Regions from separate parts of the Rhizobium sp. BT03 genome, predicted to be linked through region 1. Evidence: predicted binding sites of a transcription regulator. Region 1 holds the regulator's gene; each other region holds the start of a gene.

Region 1 (4,190 bases):
CTATCTCGAGGAGTTTGCCCCGAAGAACCGGCTGACGGATCTGATCGAGGTCAACATCAACAACCTCGCCGCCGTCCCGTCGATCGTCTACGGTCTGCTCGGCCTTTCCGTCTTCATCAATTTCGTCGGCCTGCCGCGTTCGGCGTCGCTGGTCGGCGGCCTGGTGCTGACGCTGATGACCCTGCCGACGATCATCATCGCGACGCGCGCGGCTCTGCGCGCCGTGCCGCCGTCGATCCGCGCCGCAGCGCTCGGCCTCGGCGCTTCGAAGATGCAGATGGTGTTCCACCATGTTCTGCCGCTCGCCATGCCCGGCATCCTCACAGGCACGATCATCGGCTTGGCGCATGCGCTCGGCGAAACCGCGCCGCTGCTCCTGATCGGCATGGTCGCCTTCGTCGCCAACGCGCCGACGACACCGCTCGATCCCTCGACGGCCCTGCCGGTGCAGGTCTATATGTGGGCCAACGAGGCCGAACGGGCCTTCGTCGAGCGTACTTCGGGTGCCATCATCGTCCTGCTCCTGTTCCTGATCGTCATGAACATGGGCGCCATCCTCTTGCGTCGTCGCTTCGAGCGCCGCTGGTAAACGGAGTTACAGATCATGAACATGTTGACGGAAGCTGCAGTTGAAAAGGCGCTGGATCAGAAGATGAGCAACGTCCCGTATAAGATGATCGGCCAGGATGTCTCGGTTTACTACGGCGAGAAGCGCGCGCTTTTCGATGTGAACCTGAACATCCGCGAAAACACCGTAACCGCGCTGATCGGCCCGTCGGGCTGCGGCAAGTCGACCTTCCTGCGGAGCCTGAACCGCATGAACGACACGATCGACGGCTGCCGCGTCGCCGGCAAGATCACGCTGGACGGCGACGACATCTATGATCCCGATATCGACGTCGTCGAACTGCGCGCCCGCGTCGGCATGGTCTTCCAGAAGCCGAACCCGTTCCCGAAGACGATCTATGAAAACGTCTCCTACGGCCCGCGCATCCATGGCCTTGCCAAGTCGAAGGCCGATCTCGACCAGATCGTCGAGACCAGCCTGCAGCGCGCCGGCCTCTGGAACGAGGTCAAGGACCGCGTGCACGAATCCGGCACCGGCCTCTCCGGCGGTCAGCAGCAGCGCCTCTGCATTGCGCGTGCCGTCGCCGTCAGCCCCGAAGTCATCCTGATGGACGAGCCCTGCTCGGCGCTCGACCCGATCGCCACCGCCAAGGTCGAGGAGCTGATCCACGAGCTGCGCGAGAACTACACGATCGTCATCGTCACCCACTCCATGCAGCAGGCCGCGCGCGTCTCGCAGCGCACCGCCATGTTCCACCTCGGCAATCTCGTCGAGGAGAACGACACCGACAAGATGTTCACCAATCCCGACGATCCGCGCACCCAGGACTACATCATGGGTCGCTTCGGCTGATTGCGGTCATCCGAAGCCTTCCCGTTATTCGAGGACAAAGCCCCATGGCATCGACACATATTTATTCTGCCTATGATGATGATCTGAAGTTCCTGTCCAGACGGATTTCCGAAATGGGCGGCCTGGCCGAGCAGATGGTCGCCGAATCCGTTCGCGCCCTGGTCAACGGCGACACGGCGCTCGCCCAGAAGGTCATCTCCGACGACGTGATCCTCGATCACGCCGAGCGCGAGATCGGCGACAAGGCGATCATCACCATCGCCCGCCGCCAGCCGATGGCCGCCGACCTGCGCGAAATCATGGGTTCGATCCGCATCGCCGCCGATCTCGAACGCGTCGGCGACCTCGGCAAGAACACCGCCAAGCGTGTTATCGCCGTGCAGAGCACCGGCGTTCCCCGCAAGCTCGCCCGCGGCCTCGAGCATCTGTCCGAACTGGCGCTCGTCCAGCTCAAGGAAGTGCTCGACGTCTACACGACGCGCGCCGCCGACAAGGCGAGTGCGATCCGCGAGCGCGACAACGAGATCGACGCGATGTACACCTCGCTGTTCCGCGAGCTCCTGACCTACATGATGGAAGATCCGCGCAACATCACCAGCTGCACGCATCTTCTCTTCTGCGCCAAGAATATCGAGCGCATCGGCGACCACGCCACCAACATTGCCGAGACCATCTATTACATGGCGACCGGCGCGCAGCCGGAAGGTGACCGTCCGAAGGACGACAGCGCCAACACCGTCGGCGCGGTCACCGAATAACCGCCTAAACCAGACCATTGCGTGCGCGCCCATCTGGGGCGCGCAAAGAGGTCGCAGCCATTTTTTGTGAATTTGCGCAGGATGCATTGCTTAAATCACCCCCGGTTTAAGGATCAAGCGCGAGGAGACCGACACGCATGATCCCGAGAGTTGCAGTTGTTGAAGACGAGGAAGCCCTGAGCGTGCTTCTCCGCTACAATCTCGAAGCTGAGGGCTTCGAGGTCGATACCATCCTTCGTGGCGACGAGGCCGAAATCAGGCTTCAGGAGCGCACGCCCGACCTTCTCATCCTCGACTGGATGCTGCCCGGCGTCTCCGGCATCGAGCTTTGCCGGCGCCTGCGCATGCGGCCGGAAACCGAGCGCCTGCCGATCATCATGCTGACGGCGCGCGGCGAGGAGAGCGAGCGCGTCCGCGGATTGTCGACGGGCGCCGACGATTATGTCGTCAAGCCTTTCTCGACCCCGGAACTCGTCGCCCGCGTCAAGGCGATGCTGCGCCGCGCCCGCCCCGAGGTACTGTCGACCGTGCTGAAATGCGGCGATATCGAACTCGACCGCGAAACCCACCGCGTCCACCGCAAGAGCCGCGAAGTCCGCCTCGGTCCCACCGAATTCCGCCTCTTGGAATTCCTGATGTCGTCGCCCGGCCGGGTCTTTTCCCGCTCGCAGCTCTTGGACGGCGTCTGGGGCCACGACATCTACGTCGACGAACGCACCGTCGACGTCCATGTCGGCCGCCTGCGCAAGGCGCTGAACTTCTCCAACATGCAAGACGTCATCCGCACCGTCCGCGGCGCCGGCTATTCGATGGAAGCCTGAGCCTCGCAAACGGGGGTGAGGGGACGTGCCCCGCGAGAGGTTGCCGGGAACGGAGAGATTGCCGCTTGCTCCCTCTTCTCCCCAGCGGGGAGAAGGTGGCCCGAAGGGGCGGATGAGGGGGCCCACACGGCACCCCCTCCCGTCATCACCTATCCCATCATATCAACGGCGAACGCCCTAAGCACGGTCGAAACCCGCACGGGCGTTGTTGGGAAAGACCGGCTTCGCCGGCCCCCTCATCCGCCCTACGGGCACCTTCTCCCCGCTGGGGAGAAGAGGGAATCGAGACGCTGCGGCATATCCCTTTTCCCCGCAAGCGGGGTCCGAAGGACGGGTCGAGACATGTGGCTCGCCCCCCCGGTCGGTGCCGGCAGGCGGATGAGGGGCAGCCACACCCAACACACTCACACAAAAAAACGGGCTTTTCAGCCCGTTTTCGTATTCCGGCAATGCCTTACCCGCTCAGCTGGCCCGCGCTGCCGCCCGGCGGCGTTCGTTGATTGGCTGGTAGGCGAGTTTCTGGTGATAGCTGCAATAGGGCGAATTATCAGGGGACTCGCAGCCGCAGAAGTGGAAGTCGTCCTTCAGCGGATCGCCGACCGGCCATTTGCAGGTGCGTTCGGTCAGTTCCGTCAGGCCGAGGCGGCGCGAGATCGGCACGACCACGTTGCCCTTCGGCACGTATTCCATTTCCTCGACCGTTTCGATCTCGATCTCTTCCTTCAGCATCGTCGCGCCCTGCTGGCGGGTGACGGTGCGGGTGGCGATCCGGGAGGCGTAGTTCGGCGCGCGCGGCGCAGATGTATTGCGTTTCGGCGTCCGCGCCGTGGCGGCCGTGCCGCCGGCCTTGGCGCGGCCGGGAAGGCTCAGCCTGTGTACCTTGCCGATCACAGCGTTTCTGCTGACACCGCCAAGTTGTGCCGCGATCTGGCTGGCGCTCAGTCCTTCGGCCCAAAGCTTCTTGAGTTTCTCGACCCGCTCGTCTGTCCAGTTCATGCCCTGTCTCCACCTTTCGCGTTGGTGATGGCAGAATCCCTCACCGTTGTCCCGGAAGCCTCCGAAACAAGAAACGCCTGATCAATTTTGGTGACTAGTTCCGCCGCATGCAGTCTAGTAATTGAACTTTAACCTAGTGTGAGCCTGACTCCGTGACAAGAGTCGCATGAATCCGGATGAATCGAATTCGGAGTT
Region 2 (4,190 bases), 830 kb from region 1:
CGCTGGCGCCGGGATCGCAGGTCGTCGGCGAATATCTCGCCAAGTCGGGCCTGCAGGCCGATCTCGATAAGCTCGGTTTCAACCTTGTCGGCTTCGGCTGCACCACCTGCATCGGCAATTCCGGCCCGCTGCCGGCGCCGATCTCGAAGACGATCAACGACAAGGGCCTGATCGTATCCGGCGTGCTCTCGGGCAACCGTAACTTCGAAGGCCGCATTTCGCCCGACGTGCAGGCGAACTACCTCGCTTCGCCGCCGCTCGTCGTCGCCTATGCGCTCGCCGGCACGGTGCAGAAGGATCTGACCAAGGAGCCGATCGGCGAGGACCAGAACGGCAACCCCGTCTACCTCAAGGACATTTGGCCGACCTCGCACGAGGTGCAGGAGTTCATCCAGAAATACGTCACCCGCGAACTGTACGAAAGCAAATATGCCGACGTCTTCAAGGGCGACGTCAACTGGCAGGCCGTTCAGGTTCCTCCGGGCCAGACCTATGCCTGGGACGACAATTCGACCTATGTCCAGAACCCGCCTTACTTCGTCGGCATGGGCAAGAAGGGCACTGGCGTTTCGGATATCAAGGGCGCCCGCGTCCTCGGCCTGTTCGGCGACAAGATCACCACCGACCACATTTCGCCGGCCGGTTCGATCAAGGCGGCATCGCCGGCCGGTGCTTACCTCATCGGCCACGAAGTCGCCGTTGCCGACTTCAACCAGTACGGCACGCGCCGCGGCAACCATGAAGTGATGATGCGCGGCACCTTTGCCAATATCCGCATCCGCAACCACATGCTCGGCCCGAACGGCAAGGAGGGTGGCTACACTATCCACTACCCGTCGAAGGAAGAGACTTCGATCTACGACGGCGCGATGCAGTACAAGGCCGAAGGCGTGCCGCTCGTCATCTTCGCCGGTGTCGAATACGGCAACGGCTCCTCGCGCGACTGGGCTGCCAAGGGCACCAACCTGCTCGGCGTCAAGGCGGTGATCGCTCAGTCCTTCGAGCGTATCCATCGCTCGAACCTGGTCGGCATGGGCGTCATCCCCTTCGTCTTCGAAGAGGGCACGACCTGGCAGAGCCTCGGCCTCAAGGGCGACGAACTCGTCACCATCGAGGGTCTCGACAAGATCAAGCCGCGCGAGAAGAAGATCGCAAAGATCACCTATGGCGACGGCACCGTGAAGGAAGTTCCGCTGCTGTCGCGCGTCGATACGCTCGACGAGGTGGTCTACCTCAACAATGGCGGCATCCTGCAGACGGTTCTGCGCGACCTCGCTGCCTGATTGTTAACAGCCTCGTATGATAATGGCCGCCGGAGAGCAATTTCCGGCGGCTTTTCTTTGGGGCGACGGCATTCGTGAGTCTCACAATGATTTGTTTTATGCGGGTTCCGGTCGCGCTGCGTCTCACCCGTTCGTGACTTTTCGTTTGGACCCGGAAGGATTATTCGTACGTTCAGATGTCAGGGCCTCCGGTTCGAACACGCCGTCGGCGCTGAAAAAGAGGTGCAGGTGAATGTCCCCCCGTTTTTTGATTCCGCTGATCGCCGGTGTTGTTCTCTCAGGCCCGCTACAGGCCGAAGACGGCACGCCGAAAGGCGTCGTCGAACTCTTCACGGCGCAGGGCTGCTCCTCCTGTCCTCCCGCTGATGCCGCCTTCCGCAAGCTGGTGAGCCAGGGCGATGTCATCGCGCTTGCCTATCATGTCGATTACTGGAACTACCTCGGCTGGGCCGATACGCTGAGCTCCAAGGAAAACACCGAGAGGCAATACGGCTATGCGAGGACAATGGGCCGCAGCAACGTCTATACGCCGCAGGCCATCGTCAACGGGCGCGGCCATCTGGCCGGCGCCGATCTCAACGGCATCAACAGCAAGATCGACACCTATAGCGGCGAAGGCAACGGGCTGACCGTTCCGATCAGCGCGTCGATGCGCGGCGACGAGCTGGAGATCAAGATCGGCGCGGGACAGGGCAAAGCCAATGTCGTGATGGTCTATTTCGACAAGGAAAAGACGATCGAGGTCGAAAAAGGCGAGAACAGCGGCAAGAAGCTCTCCTATCTGCACAGCGTCACGAATGTCGAGACGGTCGGCATGTGGGACGGCAAGGCGACCAGTCTGACGCTGCCGGCCAGCGTCCTGCAGCGGCCGCAGCTCGAGGGCTGCGCGATCCTGCTGCAATCGGCGACCGACAACGGCGATCCGGCTGCGATCCTTGGCGCGACCGTGGTGATGGCTGGAAAAAACATCTGAGATTTCATCCTGATACGGATGAAGTACCGGGCGGCCCGGCTGAGCGTATTCGGGGCTGGGGTTAAGGTCGATACGCTCCGCCGGGCCCTTTGGCGCGCTGGCGCCAAACCGGGATTCATAATTCTCCTGCAAATGAGGCGCTGTTTTGACTGAAATGCGGCGCTGCCGAGAAAGCCACAGCGCTCGCATGCGCGGCCGAATGTAACGGCCGGCGCTCTTGCAATTTGCGGCGGCTCGGGCACACTGTCACTCTCCTGTCACATGCAGAGGCCTTGGAGACTGAATGACAGATCAGCCGGATTTGCGACACGGCGAAAGCCGTTCCGTCGACAATAGTTCCTCAGTCGTCGTCGATCTCAGGGAATACAAGCAGAGCAAGGACCCGCTTCCGGTGACCTTTCATCGGCGCGAACTGGACGCGATCCTGTGGATCTACGGTCGTATGGTCGGTGACGGCGAATGGCGCGATTACGCCATCGATCACCTGAAGGACAAAGCGGTGTTCTCCGTCTTCAAGCGCTCCGGCGAAATGCCGCTCTTCCGCATCGAGAAAAATCCCAAGCTCGCCGCCAAGCAGGGTGCCTATTCCGTGATCAACGTCCACGGTACCATCCTGAAGCGCGGTCACGAGCTGAACCAGGTGCTGAAGGTGTTCGACAAGGCGCTGAAACTGGTCGATAAATAGAGAGAATCAGCCGGCAAACAACGTGCCGGGATAGGCGGAGGGATCCGGATCGGTCGTCATGCCGTCGCCGAGGACGCGCTGCATGAGCATCGTATCCAGCCAGCGGCCGTGCTTGTACCCGGCGCCCCGCATCAGGCCGACCTCCACGAAGCCCGCTTTGAGATGCAGCGCGATCGAGGCGGGGCTGGCGCCGCCGATGACGGCGATCATCTGACGAAAACCGAGATTGGTGCAGCGGTCGATCAGCTCGGCCATCAGCGCTTTGCCGATGCCGCGGCCGCGGGCTTCGGGCGCCAGATAGATCGAATCCTCGACCATCCAGCGATAGGCCGGGCGGACGCGAAAGGCCGAGGCATAGGCATAACCGAGCAGACTACCGTCCGCACCGGCCGCGGCGATGTAGGGATATTGCTGGGCGACGATCGCCGCAAGACGCTGCGCCATTTCGGCCTCGGACGGCGGCGTGATCTCGTAGCTCGACGTGCCGTTCAGCACGGATTCCCGGTAGATACCGGTGATGGCGGGAATATCGGCTTGCGACGCATCGCGCAGAAGGAATGACATTGGCGGCTGGTCCAGCAGGAAGGCAGGGCTCCTCTAAAACCATCCCGGCAAAATCAGCGCAACAAAAAAGGCGGCCGAAGCCGCCTTTTCGATCTCTGTCCGCCTGCTTATTTGCGGTTGCCCATGAACTGCAGCAGGAACATGAAGAGGTTGATGAAGTCGAGATAGAGCGTCAGCGCGCCCATGATCGCCTTGCGGCCGGCCACGGCGACGTCATCGGCTTCCAGGTACAGTTCCTTGATCCGCTGCGTGTCGTAGGCGGTGAGGCCCGCGAAGATCAGAACGCCGATCACCGAGATCGCGAACTGCATGGCCGACGAAGCCAGGAAGACGTTGACGATCGAAGCGATGATCAGGCCGAAAAGACCCATGATCAGGAACGAGCCCATCGCCGACAGATCACGCTTCGTCGTGTAGCCGTAAAGCGACAGCGCGCCGAAGGAGGCGGCGGTGACGAAGAAAGTCTGCACGACGCTCTGGCCGGTGTAGACCAGGAAGATCGACGAGAGCGACAGGCCGACCAGGCCGGCATAGACCCAGAAGGTCGTCTGCGCGGCGGCCACGCTCATGCTATTGATGCGGAAGCTCAGGAAGAAGACGGCCGCAAGCGGCGCGAGGATCACGACCCAGCGCAAGGGCGACTGGAACAGCAGCACGCCGAACTGGGTGAGTTGCCCGTCCTGAA
Region 3 (4,190 bases), 630 kb from region 1:
TCTTCGGATAGAAACCGCCCTTGGCGCCGACCGGCACGATGACGGCATTCTTCACCTGCTGGGCCTTGACGAGGCCGAGCACCTCGGTGCGGTAATCCTCGGCGCGATCCGACCAGCGCAGTCCTCCGCGCGCCACCTTGCCGAAGCGCAGGTGCACGCCTTCGACTTCGACGCCATAGACGAACATCTCGCGGAAGGGTTTGGGCTGCGGCAGTCCGTCGACCAGGTGCGGATCGAGCTTGAAAGCCAGCATCGGCTTCGGTGAGCCATCCGGGTTCCTCTGGAAATAATTGGTGCGCAGCGTCGCATCGACGATATTGACGTAGCGGCGCAGGATGCGGTCATCGTCGAGGCTCGGCACCTCGGCAAGCTCGGTCTCGATCGCCTGGTGCAGCTCGGCAAGCTTCTTGACACGGACTTTTTCGGAAAGCCTGGTATCGAGCGTGTCGTGGAACAGCCGGAAGATGGCGGCGGCGACACCGGGATATTTGTCGAGCGTGGTGGCGATATAATCCTGCGAATAGGCGATGCCGGCCTGGCGGAGATAACGGGCATAGGCGCGTAGCACGTTCGTCTCGCGCGCCGAGAGCCCGGCCGAGAGGATCAGCCGGTTGAAGCTGTCATTGTCGATCGTGCCGGCGAAGGCGGCGACGAAGGCTTCCTCGAGGGCGGCGCCGTAACGCTGCAGATCGATGTCGCCGCCGTTGCGGGCCTCGAGCTCCATATCGTGCAGCACGACGAGTTTCGTTTCTCCGTCCGCGGCCGGTACGTCGATGTCGAAGGTGCGTTCGCTGACGACATTGAAGCCGAGATTCTCAAGCAGCGGCACGCGGCGCGACAGCGCCAGCTGACCGCCGGCGTGGAAGATCTTCAGCGAGAGGGTCCGGCCCTCATCTTCCTGGCGATGGTAGAACTGGATGCGAAGCGGCTCGCCGGCGGCGCAGGCGACGATATCGGCGAGGTCGGCCACGGTTTCTTCAGGCGTGAAGGAATCCTGGAAGGCCTGGTCGACCGAGATTTTCGGCGCCTTGGGTCCGGCCAGCGCCTCGAAACGATCGTCCCAACGGGCGGTGATCTCGCGGATCACCTGTTCGAGCTTTGCCTGCGGAATGCGCGGCGTCTTGCCGCCGGAGCGGCCGATGATGAAATGCACGCGCGCCACGCCGCCTTCCGGGAAGGCCGGGTAATAGGCGGAGACACGACCGTCGTAGACAGTCTTCAGATAGGTGCCGATCCGTTCGCGGACGATCGAGTCGTATTCCTCGCGCGGCACGTAGACGATCACCGAGACGAAGCGGTCGAAATGGTCGATGCGCGGCAGGACGCGCACGCGCGGACGGTCGGCGAGGTCATTGATCTGCTCGGCGAAACTCGCAAGCAGCGTGGTGTCGATCTGGAAAAGGTCGTCGCGCGGATAGGATTCCAGCGTGTTGTCGAGCATGCGGCCGGAATGGCTCATCGGGTCGAAGCCGAAATGCTCCTTCACCTTCTCGATCTTGGAACGCAGCAGCGGGATTTCAGAGGCGAGCGACGTATAGGCCGTCGAGGTGAAAAGCCCGACGATGCGCAGCTCGCCGGTGACATTGCCCTCGGCGTCGAAACGCTTGACGCCGACATAGTCCATATAGGCGCGGCGATGGACGATCGATTTCACGTTCGCCTTGGTGACGATCAGGAAGTCGGGGCCGTCGAGGAAGGCAAGAATTTCAGGCGTCGTCGTCACGGCGTCCTTGCCGGTGCGCAGCACCAGAACATCAGGGTTGGAGAGCATGCCGAGACCCGCACCCTTGTCTCGCTCAACCTTGGCGTCGGCGCCCTTGCCGGAATAGACATATTCACGCATCCCGAGGAAGGTGAAATTCTCGTCCCGCAGCCATGTCAGGAAGGCGACGGCTTCATCGCGATCGGCCTTCTTCCGGCTGGCGCCATTGGCTGAAAGCTCGGCGATCACGCCGTCGATCTTGGAAAGCATCGGCTTCCAGTCGGAGACCGACAGACGGACCTGTTCGAGCACGGTTTCGAGGCGTTTGACGAGATCTGCGGCCTGGGCGGAATTGAGCGGTGCGATATGGAGCTGGATATGGCTGACGCGGCTGGCCGGGTCGCTCGGGTGATCGGCGGAATAGAGTGCAGGCGCCTTGCCCTTCTCCATGACCAGGATGGGATGCACGGCCATGAACAGGTCGCGATAGGTGCTCGTCACTTCACCCATGACCGACTCAAACAGGAAAGGCATGTTCCGGTCGGTGACCGAAAGCACCGAAACGGCAATGCCGTCAGGGGTCACATCGGCAATGGTGTCGATGCTGACGCGCGGCGCCTTGCCGTTCCAGGCGGCGAGTTCCTTTGCCGAATGCACGGCGGAGAGCGCCAGCATCTCCGGCGTATAGAGTTCGAGATCGTCATTGCTGGCCCGTCCGAAGAGAATTTCCGGATCGAGATGCGCCTCGCCCGTCGCCTTGGCGACCTTGCGCGCGCTTTCGATCTGTTTTTCCCGTTTCGGATTGTTTCTGGCAGCCATGAATCGCCTCCCCAATGGACTGGTTTTCTGCAAGCTAGCAGAAGATTTCGCGAAAAAATCTCTAAAATGCGGCCTTGAGGGATCGTTTTGATGCTTTTTTGACCCAGAAAATGGGAAATGGTCAGAGATTTTTCCGCTTTCGTGGCTAAAACGAACGGAAAGGCCTCTTTTCGATTTTTCGTTTCACACACATTTCCATGCTCAGATGAAGAATGGTTGACAGCGTGGCGTCAAAAAGATCATCAAACGCCATCGTCATTCGGACCTTGATATCATGTCGGAAAATGCAGCGGGCGCAGTTATCGTCATCTCCAGTCATGTGGTGCGCGGCTCGGTCGGCAATCGGGCGGCCGTGTTTGCACTGGAGACGCTCGGTCATCCGGTCTGGGCGCTGCCGACCATCGTGCTGCCCTGGCATCCCGGCCACGGCCGCTCGACGCGGCTGACGTTTGCGGAAGCGGATTTCGACGCGGCGATCGACGATCTGATCCGGGCGCCCTGGATCGGTGAGGTCAAGGCGGTGCTGTCGGGCTATTTCGGCAATGCTGCCCAAGCGCGCTCCCTCGCCCGGCTGATCGCGGCGCTCAGGCAGGATAATCCGGAGCTGCTCTATGTCTGCGATCCCGTGATGGGCGATCTCGGCGGGCTCTACGTGCCGGAAGCGACCGCCGAGGCCATTCGCGATCATCTCATCCCGCTCGCCTCGCTCGCGACGCCGAACCGCTATGAACTTGCATGGCTTTCCGGGGCGGCGCTCGAAGACAACAGCGCGATCATGGAGGCGGCGCTGGCGCTCGGGCCGTCGCGCATGCTCGTCACCTCTGCCGTGCCGATGATGGCGGGCGGTACCGGCAATCTCTATCTTTCCGGCCGCCACGCGCTTCTTGCCGAACACCGCGTCGTCGAAAACCCGCCGAATGGTCTCGGCGACCTGCTGGCGGCCGTCTTCCTGTCGCGCCTGCTTTCCGGCCTCGAGGACGAAAAGGCGCTGCAGCTTGCCACGGCGAGCGTTTTCGAAGTGCTGGCGCGTGCCGTCAAGCGCGGCAGCAACGAGCTGATGCTGGCGAGCGATGCTTCCAGCCTTTCGACGCCGATGGCGATGGTGCAGATGCGCCGGCTCGTGCACCCGGCGCAGCGGCGGAAAAAATGACGCATCCGCCAATGCATTCATTTTGCAGTGCAGCAGTTGATCTTGTCTTCTGCGCGCGCTAATCCAGAAACATGCAGCGTTTTCCAAATTCCCTTCTGGACGGTTATCGCAACTTCATGAACGGGCGTTATGCCGACGCCCGCGACAGGTATCGGCTGCTTGCCGAGAACGGTCAGAGTCCCAACACGCTTGTCATTGCCTGTTCGGACTCCCGTGCGGCGCCGGAGCTGATCTTCGATGCCGGCCCGGGTGAGCTCTTCGTCATCCGCAACGTCGCCAACATGGTGCCGCCCTACGAGCCGGACGGTCATTTTCATTCGACATCGGCCGCGCTCGAATTTGCGGTGCAGGCGCTGAAGGTCTCGGATATCGTCGTGATGGGCCATGGCCGCTGCGGCGGCATCCGCGCAGCGCTCGATCCGAATGCCGAGCCGCTGTCGCCGGGCGATTTCATCGGCCGCTGGATGTCGCTGGTCAAGCCCGCCGCCGAGCAGATCCAGAGCAATGACGTGATGACGG

What was found. Region 1 encodes PhoB, which activates phosphate uptake and scavenging genes when phosphate is short. Its sites were predicted from a motif close to TGTCATNNANCTGTCAT; they were not measured.
Region 2: QMO80_RS14260 (DUF2794 domain-containing protein) is a predicted target of PhoB. The motif match lies at 2,501-2,517, and genes of this name have one in related genera.
Region 3: QMO80_RS13315 (NAD-glutamate dehydrogenase) is a predicted target of PhoB. The motif match lies at 2,727-2,743, and genes of this name have one in related genera.

What each region holds. Positions count from the first base shown of each region.
Region 1 covers NZ_CP125640.1:2,080,908-2,085,097, reverse strand. The annotation lists gene pstA (phosphate ABC transporter permease PstA) at 1-589, shown strand, start outside; gene pstB (phosphate ABC transporter ATP-binding protein PstB) at 605-1,420, shown strand; gene phoU (phosphate signaling complex protein PhoU) at 1,465-2,178, shown strand; gene phoB (phosphate regulon transcriptional regulator PhoB) at 2,316-2,999, shown strand; gene QMO80_RS10245 (GcrA family cell cycle regulator) at 3,462-3,995, opposite strand.
Region 2 covers NZ_CP125640.1:2,915,041-2,919,230, forward strand. The annotation lists gene acnA (aconitate hydratase AcnA) at 1-1,283, shown strand, start outside; gene QMO80_RS14255 (thioredoxin family protein) at 1,516-2,256, shown strand; gene QMO80_RS14260 (DUF2794 domain-containing protein) at 2,540-2,941, shown strand; gene QMO80_RS14265 (GNAT family N-acetyltransferase) at 2,948-3,505, opposite strand; gene QMO80_RS14270 (Bax inhibitor-1/YccA family protein) at 3,613-4,190, opposite strand, start outside.
Region 3 covers NZ_CP125640.1:2,713,187-2,717,376, forward strand. The annotation lists gene QMO80_RS13315 (NAD-glutamate dehydrogenase) at 1-2,521, opposite strand, end outside; gene pdxY (pyridoxal kinase PdxY) at 2,796-3,671, shown strand; gene QMO80_RS13325 (carbonic anhydrase) at 3,743-4,190, shown strand, end outside.